DNA from 3 places in the Orenia sp. genome. Region 1 is predicted to be linked to each of the others. Evidence: riboswitches for the same ligand, from Rfam matches in the RefSeq annotation. Region 1 holds a riboswitch; each other region holds the start of a gene.
What was found. A riboswitch is a leader RNA that binds a small molecule or an ion and turns the genes downstream of it on or off. The one in region 1 is predicted to bind S-adenosylmethionine.
Positions count from the first base shown of each region.

Region 2: it holds a riboswitch for S-adenosylmethionine, as region 1 does, so the genes downstream of both, ACTCDL_RS04500 (methionine ABC transporter ATP-binding protein) here and metK (methionine adenosyltransferase) in region 1, are expected to answer to the same signal.
Region 3: it holds a riboswitch for S-adenosylmethionine, as region 1 does, so the genes downstream of both, ACTCDL_RS12440 (DUF6485 family protein) here and metK (methionine adenosyltransferase) in region 1, are expected to answer to the same signal.

Region 1 is NZ_JBSQYM010000126.1:90-7,226, forward strand. It holds gene ACTCDL_RS11810 (DUF5610 domain-containing protein) at 469-1,053, shown strand; gene metK (methionine adenosyltransferase) at 1,192-2,373, opposite strand; SAM riboswitch class I at 2,500-2,601, opposite strand; gene sfsA (DNA/RNA nuclease SfsA) at 2,704-3,402, opposite strand; gene ACTCDL_RS11825 (polysaccharide deacetylase family protein) at 3,650-4,657, shown strand; gene ACTCDL_RS11830 (YuzB family protein) at 4,737-4,952, opposite strand; gene ACTCDL_RS11835 (NAD(P)/FAD-dependent oxidoreductase) at 5,014-6,219, opposite strand; gene ACTCDL_RS11840 (L-lactate MFS transporter) at 6,613-7,137, opposite strand, start outside.
Region 2 is NZ_JBSQYM010000027.1:10,957-18,093, forward strand. It holds gene ACTCDL_RS04485 (M20 metallopeptidase family protein) at 1-607, shown strand, start outside; gene ACTCDL_RS04490 (amino acid permease) at 810-3,044, shown strand; gene ACTCDL_RS04495 (TIGR03905 family TSCPD domain-containing protein) at 3,132-3,371, shown strand; SAM riboswitch class I at 3,440-3,528, shown strand; SAM riboswitch class I at 3,827-3,993, shown strand; gene ACTCDL_RS04500 (methionine ABC transporter ATP-binding protein) at 4,073-5,128, shown strand; gene ACTCDL_RS04505 (methionine ABC transporter permease) at 5,100-5,771, shown strand; gene ACTCDL_RS04510 (MetQ/NlpA family ABC transporter substrate-binding protein) at 5,893-6,705, shown strand; gene ACTCDL_RS04515 (MetQ/NlpA family ABC transporter substrate-binding protein) at 6,791-7,137, shown strand, end outside.
Region 3 is NZ_JBSQYM010000139.1:446-7,582, forward strand. It holds gene ACTCDL_RS12415 (cysteine desulfurase family protein) at 1-1,045, shown strand, start outside; gene thiI (tRNA uracil 4-sulfurtransferase ThiI) at 1,051-2,235, shown strand; gene ACTCDL_RS12425 (hypothetical protein) at 2,325-2,588, opposite strand; gene ACTCDL_RS12430 (L,D-transpeptidase family protein) at 2,741-3,682, shown strand; gene ACTCDL_RS12435 (ABC transporter substrate-binding protein) at 3,704-5,092, shown strand; SAM riboswitch class I at 5,153-5,266, shown strand; gene ACTCDL_RS12440 (DUF6485 family protein) at 5,330-5,539, shown strand; gene ACTCDL_RS12445 (O-acetylhomoserine aminocarboxypropyltransferase/cysteine synthase family protein) at 5,566-6,765, shown strand; gene ACTCDL_RS12450 (protein kinase domain-containing protein) at 6,860-7,137, opposite strand, start outside.

The DNA.
Region 1 (7,137 bases):
AAGTGTCACACTATATCCATAATACCTCATTTTCAATTCAAATACATAATATTATTCAAAAAATAAAAAAAGCTGGTATCATCCGAAATACCAGCTTTTTAACGATTATATATAACAAGGGAGGCTTGTTACTTAAGTAAAACCATTTTAACTAAGGGGAGGAATTTATCAATTCTTAGTTAGTAATGATTATCGTTATCTAAATTATAATATTAATTGATCACTTTGTCAAGTGATTTTATTATTTTTCCCACAGATAAATCTTCAATAATCTCAAGATAATTTGCATAAACTTAGCTTAGAAACATTAGTTAGTAGAATTTAAAAATAATAGAAATATCTTAGCTTATCGATTAATATTAAAGCATACTTTATTTAATCAAAGCTCTTCAAGATTAATTAAAATTAACAATTATTATTATTATCCGATAATAATAATAACACTCCCATAAAAAGGAGGGATTTATTGTGGAAAAACATGACAAGATTAACCCTATTAAAGCAATCAGCAAAATTGCTAAAATAAGTAAGAATAATTCAAAAAAAAATAAAAATAATAAAAACAAAGCAAGAGATAATAAACATCATAATAATGATTTTGTAGATATCTCTTTCAAGCATAGAGTTGATAATCATGAAATTACTTACTCTAAGCCAAATAATCACCCTAAAGATAATAACGATAGGAGCTTTTCAATAGATAATATCTCAGATAATGTTTTTACTTTCCTAAAATTAATGTATGAAGTCTATAAAGAAGAAAACCCAGCTAATGAGATGGCTATATTAAATAACTTTTATCATGTATCTCACCATGGAATTACCCTAGGTTATGAAGAAGCTATCGATAACCTCCATGGAGAAGAAATCATAAAAGAGATAATTGATAATACCTATAGTCATATAATAGAAAAATTAGACAACTGGTTTGCCAAACATAACATTGAATTAAAGGATAAGAAACCTTCTGACCTTAAATCTATTGAGATTGAAGAAGAAATCAAAAAATTTGTCAGTAAACTATTAATAGAACAGAAATTTCATAAACAATAAAATAATTTGAAAATATCAGGCTTAATGCTATCTTTCTAAGCCACTAGACTACTTAATCATTATTTAGCCTATAAGATATAAAATTAACCCTAGATGGATATCCATCTAGGGTTAATTTTATTCATTCTATTTTATTTTCTATAATCTAGCATCAGCTTTTAGTTGCTCTACCTTATTAGTTCTCTCCCAAGGTAAATCTAAATCATTGCGACCAAAATGACCATAAGCAGCCACTTGACGATAATGGGGCTTACGTAAATCCAAAGTTTCAATAATCTTTCCTGGCCTTAAATCAAAATTCTTATTTACTAGCTCTACAATCTTACTCTCTTCAATCTTGGCAGTCCCAAAGGTATCAACCATAATAGATACAGGATAAGCTACACCGATTGCATAAGATAATTGTACCTCACATTTATCAGCTAAACCTGCTGCTACAATATTTTTGGCTACATAACGAGCAGCATAAGCAGCAGATCGGTCTACCTTAGTAGCATCCTTTCCAGAAAAAGCTCCTCCACCATGACGAGCCATTCCACCATAAGTATCAACTATAATCTTGCGCCCTGTCAATCCTACATCCCCTTGTGGTCCACCAATTACAAAACGACCTGTTGGATTGATAAAGTATCTAGTCTGATCATCTAATAAATTAGTATCAATCACTGGCCTAACTACATATTCAATCATATCTTCCCTTATCTGTTCCAAACTTACTTCTGGATGGTGTTGAGTTGAAATAACAATAGTATCAATCCTTACAGGCTTATCATCTTCATACTCAATAGTTACCTGAGTCTTACCATCAGGTCTTAAGTAATCCAAAACCTCCTCTTTTCTGACCTTAGCTAGACGTCTAGCTAATTTATGGGCTAAAGTAATTGGTAATGGCATCAACTCTTCAGTCTCATTACTAGCATAGCCAAACATTAATCCTTGATCCCCAGCACCAATCTCTTCACTCTCTTTTCCTTCTTTAACCTCTAAAGCCTCATCTACACCTTGAGCAATATCAGGAGACTGCTCATCAATTGAAGTCAATACTGCACAAGTTTCAGCATCAAAACCATACTTAGCACGAGTATAACCAATCTCTCTAACTACATTACGAGCAATTTTAGGAATATCAACATAGCAGTTGGTAGAAATCTCACCAGAAATTAAGATCATACCTGTTGTTATTGTAGTCTCACAAGCAACCCTTGCCTGTGGATCCTCCTGTAAAATTGAATCTAATACAGAATCAGAAATCTGATCAGCTACTTTATCTGGATGCCCCTCTGTAACTGATTCAGATGTAAATAAATATCTCTTACTCATTTAATTACCTCCTTAAATAATATGTAATAAATAGTTTACAGTGTATAGTGTACTCTGCTCACCCTTAACTGTTTGATTTAAAATAAAAAAACCCCTCCTATAAGGAGAGATGAGTTAATAAGAACCTAAACATCTCCCAAGGTATCTCCTTGTAGGAATTAGCACCTTTCCTTTACAGGTGGTTGCCGAGCTTCATAGGGCCTGTCCCTCCACTACTCTTGATGTATCATTATTCTTTTTTTTAATAAATTTATTATCTCCATTAGTCTAACACTTTAAGAGATATTTGTCAATAGTCACCCTTTATATTTTGCGTGATCACAGTTGACCTTATACATCCACCTCTACTGTTTGGTTGATACTGACTTCTGTAGTAGTTATATTACAATTATAAGCATAAATTTCTACCCCATTTTCAGCAGCTTCCTTCAATTTCTTAGCAAACTTTAGATCTATTCTCTGATGGGGAGTAAACTTATAGGCATCAGCCCTTTGAATGATAAAGATTACTGCTACCCTGTAACCTTCCTGATGTGCTTTAATTAATTCATCTAAATGGCGTCTCCCCCTTTTAGTTGGAGCATCTGGAAATTTAGCTACTCCTTCTTCTACCAAAGTTGCAGACTTAACCTCAATTAGACATTTCTCACCCTTTCCTCTTAAATAAAAGTCTAGGCGACTATTACCATAAGTATACTCTGGCTTAATCTCTTCATAACCCCTAAATTGAAGCAAATCACCTTCTAAGAGGGCATTCTCTACCAACCTATTAGTCAAATGGCTATCTATAGATATTAACTTATCATTATACTCTACTAATAATAAACTATACTCAGTCTTCCGATTGGCTTTAGGGTAATGAGCTACAAAGACTTTAGTCCCTGGGATCATTAACTCCTCCATCCGCCCTGGATTTGGGACATAAGCCCTAACTTCCTCTCCCTTTAAATCAACTTTAGCTACAAACCTATTCTCTCTTACAATTAATCTTCCTTCTTTAAGTTCTCTATCCATTACTACCTTTGCCATATACCTAGCTCCTTCCATTATTAAGTTTAAGTCTGAGTATAAGCTTAAGTTTTAAACCTACTTAACCTCAAAGTTGATTATAAAATTCTCTACTAAATCTTAATTTTCTTTTTAATCACCATAATTCTTCCGTTATTTGTTATTAAATTCTATAAAATGTATTTATCTTCCCATTATTTACAGATTGAGATTAGAGATGACATGTGTTATTCTAATCACAGCCAATTAAAAAAGGAGGTATATGAAAGTGATAAAAAACAAACAATATATAGTTGCCCTTGTATTATCAACAATACTAATCTTTGCATTAGCTGCAAGTAGTTATGCTAGTGAAATCTATAGAATCCAGTCAGGTGACTCTTTATTTACAATTGCACAAAAATTCAATACTTCAATCTCTAATTTAATTAGAGTTAATAATATTAGTAATCCTAATATTATTTATTCTGGACAAGCATTAAGTCTACCTTCTACTAATAAAAAAACAAGTTCTAATTCTTATGATTTTAATAAGGTAGCTAGTGATGGGAGAAAAAGCTCTAATAGTTCTTTTAATACAAAATATAGCAATACCAATTGGACAAATAATAATGATATTGTGATAGCAAAACCCAAACAAAAAGAAAATATTAAAAAAATATACCGTAAAGGGCCTCATACTATGAAGGTAGCTTTAACCTTTGATGATGGACCAGATCCAGTATATACTCCTCAAGTACTTGATGTATTGAAGAAGTATAATGTAAAAGCTACTTTCTTCTTAGTTGGACAGAGGGTAGAAAAGAACCCTGCTGTAGTTAAGAGAATATATGAAGAAGGTCATACTATTGCTAGTCATTCTTGGGAGCATAATAATCTAAATACTCTAACTAAAAATGAATTAGAGAAGGATATGAGTGATACAGATAACTCTATTAGAAAAATTATCAATAAGAGACCTGAACTAATGAGACCACCTTATGGTGCTGCAAATAGTTCTACTTTAGAACAACTTAATAATATGGGCTATAAGGTAATTCATTGGTCTATAGATTCTTTAGATTGGAAAGCTAAAAGCAAAGAAGAGGTACTAGCCAGAACATTACCAGATATTCATGAAGGTGCAATTCTTCTTTTCCACTCTGCTGGAGGAAAGGGGCAGAGTCTAATGCCAACTATTAATGCACTTCCAACTATTATTGAAACATTACAAGATAAAGGTATTGAAATGGTTACAGTTGATGATTTATTATCACTATCTGCTTATAGGAGATAATGATAAGTCAAGCCTTTAAAGGCTTGGCAATACATAAATAATAGATTTAAAAACCCCGTCTATAAGACGAGGTAGAGGATTAAATTTCTTCTTTAATCCTTGGATACAATTCATCTGCTGTCTCTGCTTGCACAAGCTCTCCATCAACTAAAGCAAAAGGTCCCATAGCACAGTCACCACAAAATCCCAAGCAAGCTTCAACTTCTACACTAACATCATCAAGCTCTTCTAATCTATCAATTAATTCTTCAACCCCATGGACAAAGTTATTTTCACAAAAGCTTACTACTGCCATCATTTCACCTCCAAAATTAATAAGTGATGATTCCTAAGTAAATATTAAGAGTCAAGGTTCACTACTTACTCTTTATTATCTCTATTAACTCTGAAACTGATACATCAGTAAAGTCTAAATCAGCTAATTCTATTCCTTGACTAATAGCCTTTCGCAAAGTAGCCGACTTACTCATATCTCCTATTACAATAGCACCTATGACAGCTCTATCCTTAATCATAACCTTGATATACTTATTCTCTTGCTCTTCACAAATTGTATCTATCCCATCTCGCTTATCATTATCTCCTATAGAGAATAAAGATAGTCCAAAGGCATTGAGCATAACTGTTGGAATGATATGCTGATAGCTAGCATCTTCACCTACAATATTATACCCTGCTATCTTGCCCTGCTCAATGGCAATTGGCCATAACCCAAACCCTTTATTATCTAGCTCTGATACATCACCAACAGCATAAATATCAGGATAATTTGTCTGCATTCTATTATTTACAACAACACCAAAGTCAGTCTCTATCTCTGTTCCCTCTAGTATGTCTAAGTTAGGTTTAATTCCAGTAGAATAAATTACCATATCACATTCCACCTCTTTTCCCTCAGCAGTTACAACGCCTTTAACCTTATCTTGACCGATTATCTCCTTAATAGCTGTAGCCACTAAAGGCTCAATATTATGTTCTCTAACTCTCTCTTCTAAGATTTGACAGGCCTTTTCATCTAACTGTTCTGGCATCAAATAAGAACATATCTCAGCTACCATAACCTCTTTACCTGCTTGACTAAGAGCCCATGCCATCTCTAGGCCCAATACCCCTCCACCAATAATTAAGACTTTATTACTATCTTCAGCATAATCTTTGATCTCTCTAGAATCTGCTAATCCTCTTAAGGTAAAAACTCCTTCTTTATCTATTCCACTAATAGGTGGAGTGGCGTTTCTAGCTCCATTAGCTAACACTAACTTATTATAACTGATCAGCTCACCATTATCTAAGACTATCTCTTTATTATCTGGCTTTATAGCAGTAATTTTTGTATCTAAATATAACTCTACATCATTCTCATCATACCATTCTTTCCTTTCTATTAAAATCTTATCTTCCTTAATATCATCCATTAATCCCTTTGATAGTTTGATCCGATTATAGGGATAGCTACTCTCTTCTCCAAACAACTCAATCCTACATTCCTGATCATACTCTCTAATAGCCTTAATTGCACTAATAGCAGCTATACCACTTCCTACTATTACTACTTCTTCCATTGCTTTATCCCCCTTTTTTTAAGATTTCTTAAAACTATTCTCTCTATTCTTACTACTTATTATTAATGATACATCATGCTAGTAGAAAAATGATTCTTTATAAAGATAGTGCGACACTTCCGTGTCGAGTGTAAGCTATGAGTGTGAGTGTGTGTAAAATCTCTTTTTATTAGGGCTTATTCACACTCACACACCCACTCACGCTAATTTTAAAAGTGTCTCAATATCCCCATTAACAATCACCAGATATTAAACTAGCATAGCCTGTAATTATATTAATCATACAGGACTTAATTATAGTATTTATACTAAACTGGTGGAAATACCTTCTAATTTTATAATCAATTAAGCTATAAAAAAATAAAGGATGCAAAACTGCATCCTTTATAAAAATTAATTTTCAATTTTAGGCTCTTTTAACATTAAAATTGCAATGATTATCCCTAAGACCGCAAGTCCAATAGTTGGATAAAAAGTATATAAATAACTCCCTAATATATCTCTTAATTTACCAGACAACAAGTTTCCTAATACTGCCCCAACGCCATAAGCGGTAAATAAGAAACCATAATTTTTACTATAATGTTTAGAACCAAAGAATATTCCTGTAGCAGTAGGAGCTATAGCTAACCATCCTCCAAGGTTTAACCAAAACAAAGCAAAAGCGATACCGTATAAAATAGTATTACCTTCTCCTACATTTAACATTATAATTGAAGCTAGAATTATTAAGCTGTATGAGATAATAGCTGCCTTCTTAGGATCTAGCTTATCTGTGAGGCTACCAAAAATAGGTCTACCTATACCATTAAAGATAGCAAAGAAAGATACCATCAAAGCAGCAGTACTAGAACTTAGCTTTACTACCTCCTCAGCTACGGGACTTGAAATTCCAATAGCCATTAACCCCACTAAGGT
Region 2 (7,137 bases), on a different contig from region 1:
AACTGTCAAAGGTGAAGGTGGGCATGGTGCAGCTCCCCATGAGACTATTGATGCAATTATTATCGCTGCTGATATAGTTCAGAATTTACAGTCGATTGTCAGTAGAAGGATCAGTCCAGTAGAGCCAGCTGTCTTGACCATTGGTAAACTGTGTGGTGGTGAGAGCTATAATGTCATTGCTGATGAGGTCATGATAGAAGGAACAGTTAGGACTGTAAATCCAGAGGTTAGAGATAAAGTACCTTTATTGATGGAGCAGACTATCGATGGAGTTACCGATATCTTTGGTGGTGGTTATACCTTTGATTATCAATTTGGTCACTCGGTTTTAGAGAATGATGAGCAGTTAACTGCTGTAGTCACCAAAGTAAGTAAGCAGTTAATTGGTACAGAGAATACCATTATTTTAAAGAATCCCTTGATGGCAGGAGAGGATTTTGCTAGTTATGCCAAAGAGGTACCAGGCTTCTTCTTACATCTGGGAGTCAGTAATTCTGATAGAAAGATCTATCCTTGGCATCACCCTAAGTTCAATCTAGATGAAGAGGCATTGCCTATTGGAATAGCTATTTTAGTTCAATCTGCTATGGAATATTTAAATGAATAATAAAACTATTGATTCAATAATGAGCCAATCTCCTATAATTTGACATCAAACTTAGAATAATATACTATATAAATATAGTAGTAATAATTACTGATATCGATAAATTGACCTTAATAAGCTAACTATTTTAAATAGCTAGCTTTATTTTTTTACCAATATAAACTTACATAAGTATATTAAATAGGATAAAGGAGGATTGTTAATGGATAATTCTAAAGTTGCTTTAGAAAATAATGAAAAGAAGAGCTTAGGAGAACAAGCTAAGGGAAAGAAGGAGGATAAATCTCAGCTATTTGGTACCTTCTCTGGTGTATTTACACCAACATTATTGACTATTTTAGGGGTAATAATGTTCTTAAGGTTAGGCTGGGTAGTAGGTAATGCAGGATTATTAGGCTCTTGGGGGATTATTCTTTTATCCTTTGGAATTACTACTTGTACTGCCCTATCTTTATCTTCAATAACAACTAATATTAGAATTGGTGCTGGAGGGGCTTTTTCGGTTATCTCCCAGTCTTTAGGTCTTGAGGTTGGTGGAAGTATTGGAGTACCTTTATACTTATCTCAGACATTAGCTGTAGCAATGTATATCTTTGGTTTTCGTAGTGGGTGGCAATGGCTTTTTCCCAATCATCCAGCGATATTGATAGACTTGATTACCTTTTTTGTTCTATTTACTATTGCCTTTATTAGTGCTAACTTTGCATTTAAAATACAGCATTTTATTTTAGTCATTATAGGGATTTCATTATTAAGTGTAGGGATAGCAGCAGTTACTGGTTCTATGCACTTTGATATTCAATGGATAGGTAAATTTCCTGGTTCACCAGAGAATAACTTTTCAGGAATAGGATTTTGGGCAGTATTTGCAGTCTTCTTTCCTGCCTCAACTGGGATTATGGCAGGTGCTAATATGTCAGGTGAACTTAAAGACCCTCGCAAAAATATTCCTTTAGGGACAATGAGTGCTATTGGTGTTAGTGTAGTGATTTATCTTGCTTTGGCTTATTGGCTAGCCCGTTCTGCATCAGTTTCAGAGCTTATTGAGAACTATACAGTGATGATTGATAAATCTATTTGGGGACCAGCGGTTTTAATAGGTCTATTAGGAGCTACTTTTTCATCAGCACTTTCTTCTATTGTAGGAGCACCTAGGATACTGCAGGCCCTTGGTAATCGTAATATCTTGCCTAAAGGTAAGTGGTTTGCTAGAAAATCTGTTAATGGTGAACCAAGAAATGCGTTATTTCTGACAGGGGCAATAGTTTTAGCTGCAATTATGCTAAGAGACTTAAATGTACTTGCGCCATTAATTACAATGTTCTTTTTAATCACCTATACTATGATTAATGTAGTGGTTTTAATTGAACAGAGCTTACAGTTAGTTAGCTTTAGACCAATGTTTAGGATACCAAATTTTGTTTCGCTACTAGGTGCTTTGGGATGTATCTTTGCGATGTTTATCATCAATCCTAGCTTTAGTATAATAGCAGTAGTAATTGTTTTAGTAATTCATGGTCTTTTATTAAGACGCCACCTAAATGCTCCTTTTGGTGATGTTAGAAGTGGTTTATTTGAGGCATTAGCTGAATGGGCAGCTAAAAAGGTGCATGATTTAGCTGTACATCAAGAGAGAACCTGGAAAGCAAATCTACTCTTACCAATTGAGAATACAGCTTGGTTGGACAAGTCTTATAAATTTGTTAAAAATATCTGTTATCCAAAGGGTTTTTTGAAGATAATAGGGCTTGCTGATAAGGAAGATAAGGACAGGTTAATTGATGAACTATCAGATTTTACTGAAGGAATTAGAAAGAAAGGGATATTTGCTTCATGGACAGTGATTACAGTCTCAGAGTTTAGTGAGAATTTAAAGGCTGGGATTCAGACCTTTGGAAGTACCTTCTTTAAACCAAATATCATCTTATTACAGATGCCAGAAGATCCAAAACGTGAAGATGATATGAAAGAGCTGATTAAGATATGCCGTCAAAATGAGATTGGAGTGCTATTATTTGATGAGCATCCAGTTAAAGGAATGGGTAAAGAGGAGGATGTGAATCTCTGGTTTGAAAATCAAGGACCTAAGTGGGACCTAGATATGGAGTTAGATAACCAGGATTTAGCTGTATTAATAGCCTATAAGCTTAAACTCAATTGGGAAGCAAACCTAAGAATGATTGCAGAGCTTGAGAATCAAGAGTATGATGAAGATGCCAAAGAATACTTACGTCTGGTAGCAGAAATGGGCAGAATTCCTAATGTCAATGTATTTGCCAAAAAGCCTGAAGCTTATGATGAACTGCCAAAAGCAGATTTGCAGGTGATACCCTTACCAGAAGAGATTGATTTTGAAGAGTTGAGGGAATATAAGGATAAATTTAGGTCTTCTTGCTTATTTACCTTAGATTCAGGTGATGAGAGTGCACTAGCTTGATAACTTCTAATAAATCTGATATTAGTTGATTTATTATTTAACTCTCTGGTATAATTTAATCAGTTAATAATTTAGGAGGTCGTTAGAATGCAAGTCTTTAAAACAAGTGGAGTATGTGCCAGAGAGATTAGATTTAAGATTAATGATGCAAAGGTTATTGAGAAGGTAAAGTTTATTGGGGGTTGTAATGGTAATCAGTCAGCTATTTCGGCTTTAGCAGAGGGGCAGACTGTTGAGTATGTAGCTGATAAATTAGCAGGAATTGAATGTCGCAATGGAACCTCTTGCCCTGACCAGCTAAGTAAGGCTTTGAAAGATTTGCTATAAGCAATTTTTCAAAAGCTGTTGACAAATGATAAATAAATTGATATGATACTAATAACTTAAATAAGTAACTCTTATCGAGAGAGGTGGAGGGACCGGCCCTATGAAACCCAGCAACCCCCCTGCAAGGGGAAAGGTGCTAATTCCTGATAGATAAGAGAAGACGGTAAAACTTCTTCTCTTATAGAGAAGAAGTTTTTTGGTTAAATATAGGAATTAATAAAAAAGGTTCAACAACGGACTTTGTGATTACAAGTAATAATAATTTTAAATTATTATCTAGCTACGGGTTTTAACCCGTAGTCTATACAAAATCTATGGTAGCACCACAGGTTAAAACCTGTGGCTAAGAGTGTAATAATATATTTTCACAAAGGTTGAGGAAGACCTATAAAAAAGTATAAGTAACAAGTTTTTGCTAATTGCTCGTCACTTAGTACTTGTCACTGTTATACAGATTCTTATCAAGAGAGGTGGAGGGACTGGCCCAATGAAGCCCAGCAACCGGTAGTACGCTGAGTCTGAGTTTAAGATTAAGTTTGAGTTAAGATATGGTTCTTACTTAGACTTATACTTATAATAAAACTCAATTTCTATGGCGGTGCTAATTCCTGATAGATAAGAGAAGGGATTAAAAATATTATCCCCTCTTCTCTATTAGGCAGAAGAGGGGAATTCTTTTAATAAGGAGAGAAGGAAGTATTATGATTACGATCAATAATTTAACAAAGGTTTATCAGAGTAAGGATAAGCAAGTAGTGGCTTTTGATAATATTAATCTAGAGATAGATGAGGGAGAAATCTTTGGAGTAATTGGACCAAGTGGTGCAGGAAAGAGCACTCTAATTCGTTGTCTTAACCTACTAGAAGAGCCAACATCAGGAGAGGTTATTATAGATGGTCAAGATATTACTAAATTAAGTAACCATAAATTGCGTGAAGCCAGAAAAGAGATGGGAATGATCTTTCAAAGGTTTAATCTACTTAAATCAAGGACTGTAGCTGATAATGTGGCCTTTCCTTTAGAGATTGCAGGTAAGACTAAGAGGGAGATTGCTATTAAAGTAGCAGAATTGTTAGAGTTGGTCGGTCTATCTGATAAAGCTAATAACTATCCTAGTCAACTTAGTGGAGGGCAACAGCAGAGAGTAGGTATTGCTAGAGCTTTGGCAAATGATCCTAAGGTATTGCTCTGTGATGAAGCTACTTCAGCTTTAGATCCTGAGACTACTCACTCTATCTTGGAACTTTTAAAAGAGATTAATGATAAGTTGGGGATTACTATCGTAATCATAACCCATGAGATGGAAGTGATTAAAGAGATATGTACCAAGGTTGCAGTTCTAGATAAAGGAAGTATTGCTGAGCATGGTGATGTAATTGATATCTTTACTAATCCGCAAGCAGAGGTTACTAAGAGATTTATCGAGAGGGTAATCAATGCAAATGTTCCAGAGGAGTTGTTATCTAGAGTAACTGTGGCTAATCCAGACAAGGGTAGATTGGTTAAGGTATCTTTTATCGGTGAATCAGCAGGAAAGCCAATGATTTCGGAATTGGTGCATAACTTTGCAATTGATGCCAATATACTTTATGGTAACATAGATAAGATTCAAGGAACACCTTTTGGAACATTAATTATTGAATTAACCTGTGAGACTCCAGCATTAATAGAAGATGGAATTAATTATCTAATTGAAGAATTAGAGGTTAAAGTGGAGGTGATTGAGAATGAAGGAAGTGTTGTCTCTTCTAATTAAGGATAGTGGGCTCTTATGGCAAGGAATCTTACAGACATCTTATATGGTTTCAATCTCGATGCTCTTAGGAGCTTTATTTGGAATTCCTTTGGGAGTAGGAGTAGTCGTTAGTGAAGAAGGTAATATTTTAGAGAATAAAGCTATAAATTTGATATTGAGCACCTTTATAAATATCACTAGATCAATTCCTTTTATTATCTTGATGGTAGCTTTAATTCCCTTTACTAGAATAATAGTAGGGACTTCAATTGGAACTTCAGCAGCTGTTGTATCCTTGACAATTGGAGCTATACCCTTTATTGGAAGGATTGTAGAAGGTGCTTTAAAAGAAGTTGATAGTGGTGTCATAGAGGCAGCTCAAGCTATGGGTGCAAATCCTTGGGAGATTATCAGTAAGGTACTATTACCAGAGGCTTTACCATCTTTGGTCTTAGGGTTAACAATTACTGCTATTAGTTTAATTGGCTATTCAGCGATAGCTGGGGCGATTGGAGCTGGTGGCTTAGGAGATATAGCAATCCGTTATGGGTATCATCGCTTCCAGACTGATGTAATGATTAAAACAGTTGTGTTATTAGTGGTGATAGTTCAGATTGTTCAAAACTTAGGTAATTATTTAGCCAGAAGTTTAGACCACAGTTAAAGAAGATTGACAATGTACAATTGGCAATTTACAATTAATTTTTTAGAGAACTACTATTTAATGTCTTAATTGTACATTGTGTATTATAAATTGTAAATTAATACTTTGAGGAGGAGAGAAGATGAAAAGAAATTTACTTATTTTAATAGCTGTATTATTGGTAGGAGTATTGGCAGTTGGATGTGGAGGTAGTAAAGAAGCTAGTGTGAAGGCTGATAAGATTGTGGTAGGTGCTACACCAGTACCCCATGCTGAAATTTTAAATGATGTAGTAAAAGGTTTATTAGAGAAGGAAGGGATTACTTTAGAGGTTAAGGAGTTTACTGATTATGTTACTCCAAACTTAGCATTAGCAGATGGAAGTATTGATGCAAACTTCTTCCAACATGCTCCTTATTTAAATAACTTTGCCAAAGAGAGAGATTTAGACTTGGTTTCTGTTGCTAAGGTTCATGTTGAACCAATTGGACTTTATTCAAAGAAGATTGCTAAGCTTGAAGATTTAAAAGATGGTTCAGTAATTGCAATCCCTAGTGATGCAACTAATGAAGGAAGAGCCTTACTATTATTAGAATCTAAAGGTTTAATTAAATTAAGTGAGCAGGCTGGTTTAACAGCTACTCCAGTAGATATTGTAGATAATCCAAAGAATTTAGAATTTAAAGAGCTAGAAGCAGCTCAATTACCAAGAGTATTAAAGGATGTTACAGCTGCTATTATCAATACTAACTATGCTCTAGAAGCTGATTTAGTACCGACAAAGGATGCACTAATTATTGAAGGTAGTGAGTCACCTTATGCTAATATCTTAGCTGTTAGAGCAGAGGATAAGGATAATGAAACTATACAAAAATTAGTTAAAGCATTAAATTCTCCAGAAGTTAAAAAATATATCGAAGATAAATATAAAGGTGCTATTGTACCTGCATTTTAATTAAAATATTGGCTACTGACTATTAGTTGGTAGCCAATAAAAATATTATAAGACTATAAGATTACAAGTTAAGGAGGAATTAGTTATGAAGAAGAATATTAGTGTTTTTATAACCTTGTTGATTGCGATATTAGCATTGACTGCTTGTGGGACAAAGGAAGCTAGGATTGATAAGAAGGTAGTAATTGGGGTAACACCAGTTCCACATACTGCTATCTTAGAGAATGTAGTTAAGCCAATTTTAGCTAAGGAAGGGATTGAAATAGAGATAAAAGAGTTTACTGATTATGTTACTCCAAACTTAGCTTTAGCAGATGGAAGTATTGATGCTAATTACTTTCAGCACATACCTTATCTGAATAATTTTAAAAAGAAGAGAGGCCTAGATTTAACTGCGGTTACCAAGGTTCATATCCCGCCTACTGCTCTATA
Region 3 (7,137 bases), on a different contig from region 1:
ACATAGAATGGGTATAGCAGCAGAGAAGATGATTAAAGAGGCTAGAAAGACTATCGCATCTAAATTAGATGTTAGTGCTAAAGAGATATATTTCACCTCTGGGGGTACGGAATCCAATAATTTAGCTATTAAAGGGGCTATTAATTCATTAAAGCGCTATGGGAAGCGGTTGATTACTAGCTCTATTGAACATCCGTCGGTCTTAAATGTTTTTAAGAGACTTGAAAGTAAAGGGTATGATGTCAAATACCTTAAGGTCAACAGGGAAGGTATTGTTGATTTAGAAGAGTTAAAGGAATATTTAAATGATGAGACAATTTTAGTTAGTATTATGGGGGTTAATAATGAAACTGGAGCTATACAGCCCTTAGCTGAGATTAGTGAATTAGTAGCCGACTATGACAACCTCTATTTTCATGTAGATGGGGTACAGACTTTTGGTAAAGTAGATATTCCCTTATCTAAACTAGGTATCGACTTATATTCTATCAGTGCTCATAAGATCCATGGTCCTAAGGGAACAGGGGCATTATACATCAAGAGAGGAACAAGAATAGATAATTTGATCTCAGGCAGTAAGCAGGAGTCTGGAATTAGACCTGGAACTGAGAATGTTCCTGGAATTGCTGGTTTTGGTCAAGCTGTAGAGTTACTTCCTAGTCAAGATGATAAGTATAGAATCTATCAATTAAAGGAGCTACTAATCAATAGAATCTTAACTGAGGTTGAAGAGAGTTCTCTTAATGGACCAGATATTCATACTGGAGCAGTACATATTGCTAATATCTCCTTTGCTGGAGTAAAGGGTGAAGTCTTAATTCATACTTTAGAGCGGGATAATATCTATCTATCAACAGGAGCAGCCTGCTCCTCAAAACAGGATACACCAAGTTACGTTTTAGAAGCTATGAAGGTCAATCCTAAATTAATTGAAGGGGCAATTAGATTCAGTCTTGCTCCAACAACAACTGAGCAAGAGATAAACTACACAGTAGATAAGCTAAAAGATGCTGTTAAAATGCTGAGAAAAATAATGCAGAGGTGATGAAAGTGAAAAGGTTATATTTGATCCGTTATGGGGAAATTGGTTTAAAGGGTAAAAATAGATTTATGTTTGAGGATAAGTTAATTTCTAACATTATCAAGACTTTGAAGAAAGATTCTGATGAATTGGATGTTTATAAGACCTATGGTCGAATTTATGTAGAGACTGATCTTGCTAGAGATAAGGTTATTAGTAAATTACAGAAGGTCTTTGGGATTGTTGGTATCGCTCCGGCCCGTGAAGTAGAGCTTGATGTAGATGAGGTCAAGAAGAATTGTTTGGAGATGGTGCAAGAGGCTTTACCTAGTTCAGGAGTAACTACTTTCAAGGTCAATGCTCGCCGTAATAATAAATCTTTCCCCCTAAATAGTATGGAGTTAAATAGAGAATTAGGAGCCCATATCCTAATTAATACAGAAGATGGACGTTTGCAGGTAGATGTACATAACCCGGAATTGATGGTCAATGTGGAGGTTAGAAAGAAGGCTGTCTACATTTATACCCAAGATATCCCTGGTTGTGGTGGGTTACCTGTTGGAGTAACAGGAACAGCAGGGTTATTATTATCAGGGGGGATTGATAGTCCTGTAGCAGGTTGGATGCTGATGAAGCGTGGAGTTAAGATAGTACCAATCTACTTTCACAGTTTCCCTTTTACCAGTGATAGAGCTAAAGAGAAGGTTATCGACTTAGCAGAAATTTTGGCTACATACCAAGGGGAGACTAAGTTACATGTGGTTCACTTTACCGACATTCAAACAGAGATGAATGATAAATGCCCAGCTGAATTAACTACGATTATCATGAGAAGGATTATGATGAGAATTTCTGAACAGATTACTGTAAATAATGGAGGAAAGTCGCTGTTAACAGGTGAGAGTATGGGACAAGTAGCTAGTCAGACGATGGAATCGATGTATGTTACTAATATGGTTCCTAAGATGCCTGTTTTTAGACCATTGATTGGTTTAGATAAGGTTGAAATTATTGAAATTGCTAAAAGAATTGGGACTTATGAGACTTCAATTCAACCATATGAAGATTGTTGTACAGTCTTTGTCCCAGAAAAACCCGCTACTAAAGCTACTCCAGAAGATGTGCAAGAAGGAGAGAAGGATTTACATATAGATGATTTGATTGAAAAGGCTATCGATGAGGTAGAGGTTATTACTATCAATCCATATAAGTAAAGGCAAGTACGAGTAAAGAATAATCAGTACTACCCAACCTCTAACTATCTAAAATATTTTAAGAGTAAGGAAGAATAGACATAAAATGGCTATTCTTCCTTTTTTAACTCATTGATTTCTAAACTAAGTTCTTTAATCTTTTTTTCTAATCTTTCATATTGCGAATTTCCGTTTTCATCAGTACCTAGACATTGTTCTTGGGCTGCAATTGTTAATATCGTCTGTCCAAGGGCTTCGAAAAAATTACCCAAAGAGTTTTGGGAATTGGCATCTAAATCATTAGCTAATATAACTCCAATTAATGTAGCTAGTACTGCCAAACTCTCTGGTGAGATTGAATCTAAACAGCACATATTAATAAGCCCCCTTTATAAGTTTATAATAGTATATGAGAACTTTTGCTTATCTGTTTAAAAAATTGATATTGTAAAGGAGCTAATTTGTATATTATAGGTGATTTTCACATAATTATTGATAAGATAATATATGAAAAGAGGTAATAAGATTGAAGTTAACAACAATGAGGATATTGCTCTTATCTTTACTAATTTCAACTTTAATTCTTCCTAATAGTTCAGCTAGAGAAGTCAATAACCATTGCAGTTGTCAATCTGTAAGACAACTTTCTTTACAAAATCCACTACTTAAGGGAGATGATATTTGGGAACTACAATCCCAATTAAAGGAGCTAGGCTTTTATCAAGGTGATTTAAATTCAACCTATGATTGGAAAACTTATTTAGCTGTTAGAAATTTTCAATACAACAGGGGATTAGAGGAGACTGGTATAGTAACTGATCAGACGTGGTTTAAATTAGGTGATGAATTGACTAAAGACTTACCATTAAAAGCAAGCAACAATAAGTTAGCTTTACCTAAAGGTGAAGTTTCTATTTTAGTAAATGGTTATAAACGCCAGATGACAGTCTATGCCAATGGAGAAGCATTTCATAGCTTTCCTGTAGCCATAGGCAAACCTTCTACTAAATCTCCTGTTGGTGAGTGGGCTGTGATTGCTAAAGATAAAGATTGGGGTGGTGGTTTTGGAGTTAGGTGGATGAGATTAAATGTCCCTTGGGGAATTTATGGGATACACGGTACTAACAAACCTGGTTCTATTGGAAGAGCTGCTAGCCATGGTTGTATTAGAATGTTCAATCGTGATGTTAAAGTACTTTTTGAGTGGGTGAAGGTAGGGACTAGAGTTAAGATTATTGGTACTAGAGATAGTGTGGAGATGAAATATAATATTGATCCTGGTAGAGTAGGTGAAGATGTCTTGATCTTGCAAGAAGAATTGAGAAAGCAGGGTTTTAATCCAGGTTATACCGACGGTAGGTTTGGAAAAGATAGCAAGGATGCCATGGAGGAGTTTAAACTTTTTTATGGTTTAAAGGATGACTTAGTTGCTGATGATAATACTTTTTATATTTTAAATATCAAGTAGAAGAGAGGAGGAAAAGAAGCATTGACTGAAAGTTCAAAGAAAACTTTAAATTGGAAGCTAATTATAGCTATCATGTTGGCTATTGCTATAGCAAGTGGGGGGATTACTTTCTATCTTAAGTATCAAAGTAGGTCTAAACCCTTTACTATTGATCCTGAAGTAATGATAAATCCCGATAAAGAATATCATGTTAGCTATTGGGATTATGATCTTTTGATAGGTCACGATGAAGATTATAAGCAGTTTCTCCAAGAGTCAATTGAACAGTTCAATAAGAAGTTTCATAATATCAAGGTTACCTATCAGCTATTACCTTTCTCTACGGGAGAAGAGAAGCTTAGGGAATCACTAAGTTTGGGTACTCCACCAGATATTTACGATGATATCTTCTCTAGTAAGCTAATTAGCAAAGAGTTACAGATACCTGTTAACCTTTTATTTGAAGAAGGTGATAGAGATAAGTATAGAGGGATATCGGCTTTAGTATATAATAATAAGATTTGGGGGTTACCTAACTGGCTAATTCCTCAAACTTGGGTAGCTAATCAGAAGATGTTAAATGCAAGTGGAGTGGATTTAATTAAAATCAAATCCCAGGGATGGAGCTGGGATGAATTTCTTCAGAGTGCTATTAAGGTTAAAGACTCACATGATGATGCTTATATTGTCTTTAATCCTTACAACTCAGAGATCTTTTATCAGTTACTGACTACTATGGAAGATGATAATTTACTCTCTGCCGATGGTAGTTCTTTAAATAGGCAGACTTTAATGACGATCTTTATTTTTCTAGATAAATTACGTAAAGAAAGGATATTTCCAAGGAAGATCAATAAGATGAATAAACGATTAATAGCAGGCTTGTGGGAAGGGGATGCTGGAATAATAGCACCTATCAATATCTTCTTATTAAATAATTTGCTTAAGCGAGATCACAAGGAGAGATATGTTGATATAAGCTTGTTACCTATTCCAAGTAATTCGAGCAATCATAAAGTACCGATAAAAGTTACCTCTCTACTTCTTTTTAGACAACAAGAGTATCAAGGAGATGATCATAGTAAAGCAGTCTACCAATTTGCTAAATTCATCAACCAAGAAAAGAATTTATATTTAGCTCAAAAATTGAAGGCTATACCTGCTTATCTACCTTTGCAAAGAAGTTGGCAAGATAGTGTCAAGTTAAGCAGTAATCTTAAAAAAGAGATGCTAAGTTATGTTGACAGAGGTGTCTATAGAAGTATAACTTCTAATTATGACTTAAAAGAAGGGCTGAATAAGATCATCGATAAACATTATCAAGAGTTTTGGTTGAAGACTATCAGTCCAGAGCAGGTGGTTGATGATATTATTAATGAAAATATAAATTATTTAAATCAAGGTAAACAACAAAAAGTTGAAGAAAATTAATAAGTAAACCTTGACAGGTTTACTTGCTTATGTTATTATTATAAAAAATAGAAAATATTAATCTTATCAAGAGTGGTGGAGGGACTGGCCCGATGAAGCCCGGCAACCAGTAGTAATTAGTTACTATGGCGGTGCCAATTCCAGCGATACCTTAAAGGTATTGAGAGATAAGAAGTGGTCTATAGAAATTTTAAACCTCTTCTTGGCGAAGAGGTTTTTTATTTAGGAGGAATAAAGTTGAGCACTAAACATTTTTGTAGTTGTGATAATTTAAAATGTAAGAATCACCCTAATAATCATTCTCTAGGTTGTGATCCTTGTATTAAGAAGAATCTTGCAGGTAATGAAATCCCTGATTGTTTCTTTAAACTGGTTAATGAAGATTTAAGTGAACTTAAGAGTTACAATTTAGGTGATTTTGCTAAATTCTATTTAGAAAATAGTTAATTATAATTTAAGGAGGAGTTAATAAAATGAGTAGTAGAGAAGGAAAATATGGATTTGAAACAGTTGCATTACATGGAGGTTATAGTCCAAAACAGGATAGTCAAAACTCAAGAGCAGTACCTATTTATCAGACGACTTCTTATGTCTTTGATGATGCAGACCATGCAGCTAGGTTATTTGCTTTAGAGGAAGCAGGTAATATCTATTCAAGAATTATGAACCCTACCCATGATGTATTTGAAAAGAGATTAGCAGAGCTAGAGGGTGGAGAAGCTGGACTAGTTACTTCGTCAGGTATGTCTGCGATTCATTTAACGGCGATTACTTTAGCTGAAGGTGGAGGGGAGATAGTATCATCTAAGTATGTATATGGAGGTACTTATAACTTATTTGATGTAACTTTACCTAAGTATGGAATTGATACTAACTTTGTTGATCCCCATGACCTTAATGCTTGGGAAGAAGCTATCACTGAAAATACTAAGTTCTTATATTTGGAGAGCCCAGGAAATCCTACTTTGGATATAGTAGATATCGAAAAAGTGGCAGAAATTGCCCATAAACATGATTTAAAATTAGTAGTTGATAATACCTTCTGTACACCATACTTATCTCGACCAATCGAATTTGGAGCTGATATTGTAGTCCATTCAGCTACTAAATATATCGGTGGTCATGGTAGCTCAATTGGTGGAATTATTGTAGGCCCTGCCGATTTTCTATTAAAAGCAAGAGTAGAAGGTTATCGTGATATTGGACCCGCAGCAAGCCCTTTCAATACATGGTTATTCATTCAAGGTTTAGAGACTTTAGCACTTAGAATGGAGCGACACTCTGAAAATGCATTGCAGGTAGCTCAATGGTTAGAAGCTCATCCTCAGGTAGAATGGGTTAGGTATCCAGGTTTAGAGAGCCACCCACATCATGAGCTTGCTAAGAAGCAACAAAAAGCCTTTGGTGGAATGTTATGCTTTGGAATTAAAGGTGGAGTGAAAGCTGGTAAGGAATTGATTAATAATGTGGAGTTATGTTCATTATTAGCCAATGTTGGAGATGCTAGAACTTTAATTATTCATCCAGCTTCTACTACTCATGAACAGTTATCAACAGAAGACCAGCTAGCAGCAGGTATTACAGATAATTTAATTAGAGTATCTGTAGGAATTGAAAGAGTAGAGGATATTATTGCTGATTTAAAGCAGGCTTTGGAGAAGGTAAATGGTTAAAAAATAAAAACTTAAATACAATAAAAAGACTCTAGTAACAACTTTGTTACTAGAGTCTTTTTATGCTCTTATATATTAATCATCCTCATGATTTTTAAACTAAAGGGTTCAAAGCTTTAATAAACTCTTTTGCAGATTGATACCTCTGCTCAATATTAGGGTGATAGGCTTTGAATAAAACCTCTTTTAAATCATCCTCCAGTGATTCTAGGTCATCTATTCTTGGCTTTGAAACGACTCCATTGATTAAATAAATACACATACTTGCTGCTACAGATAGGTCATTTATTTTATATCTCTGGTTTTTTTCTGAGTTTAGAGGTTTTGCTAGCCCAAAATCGATCAATTTTATCCTATTTGGGTTATCATTCA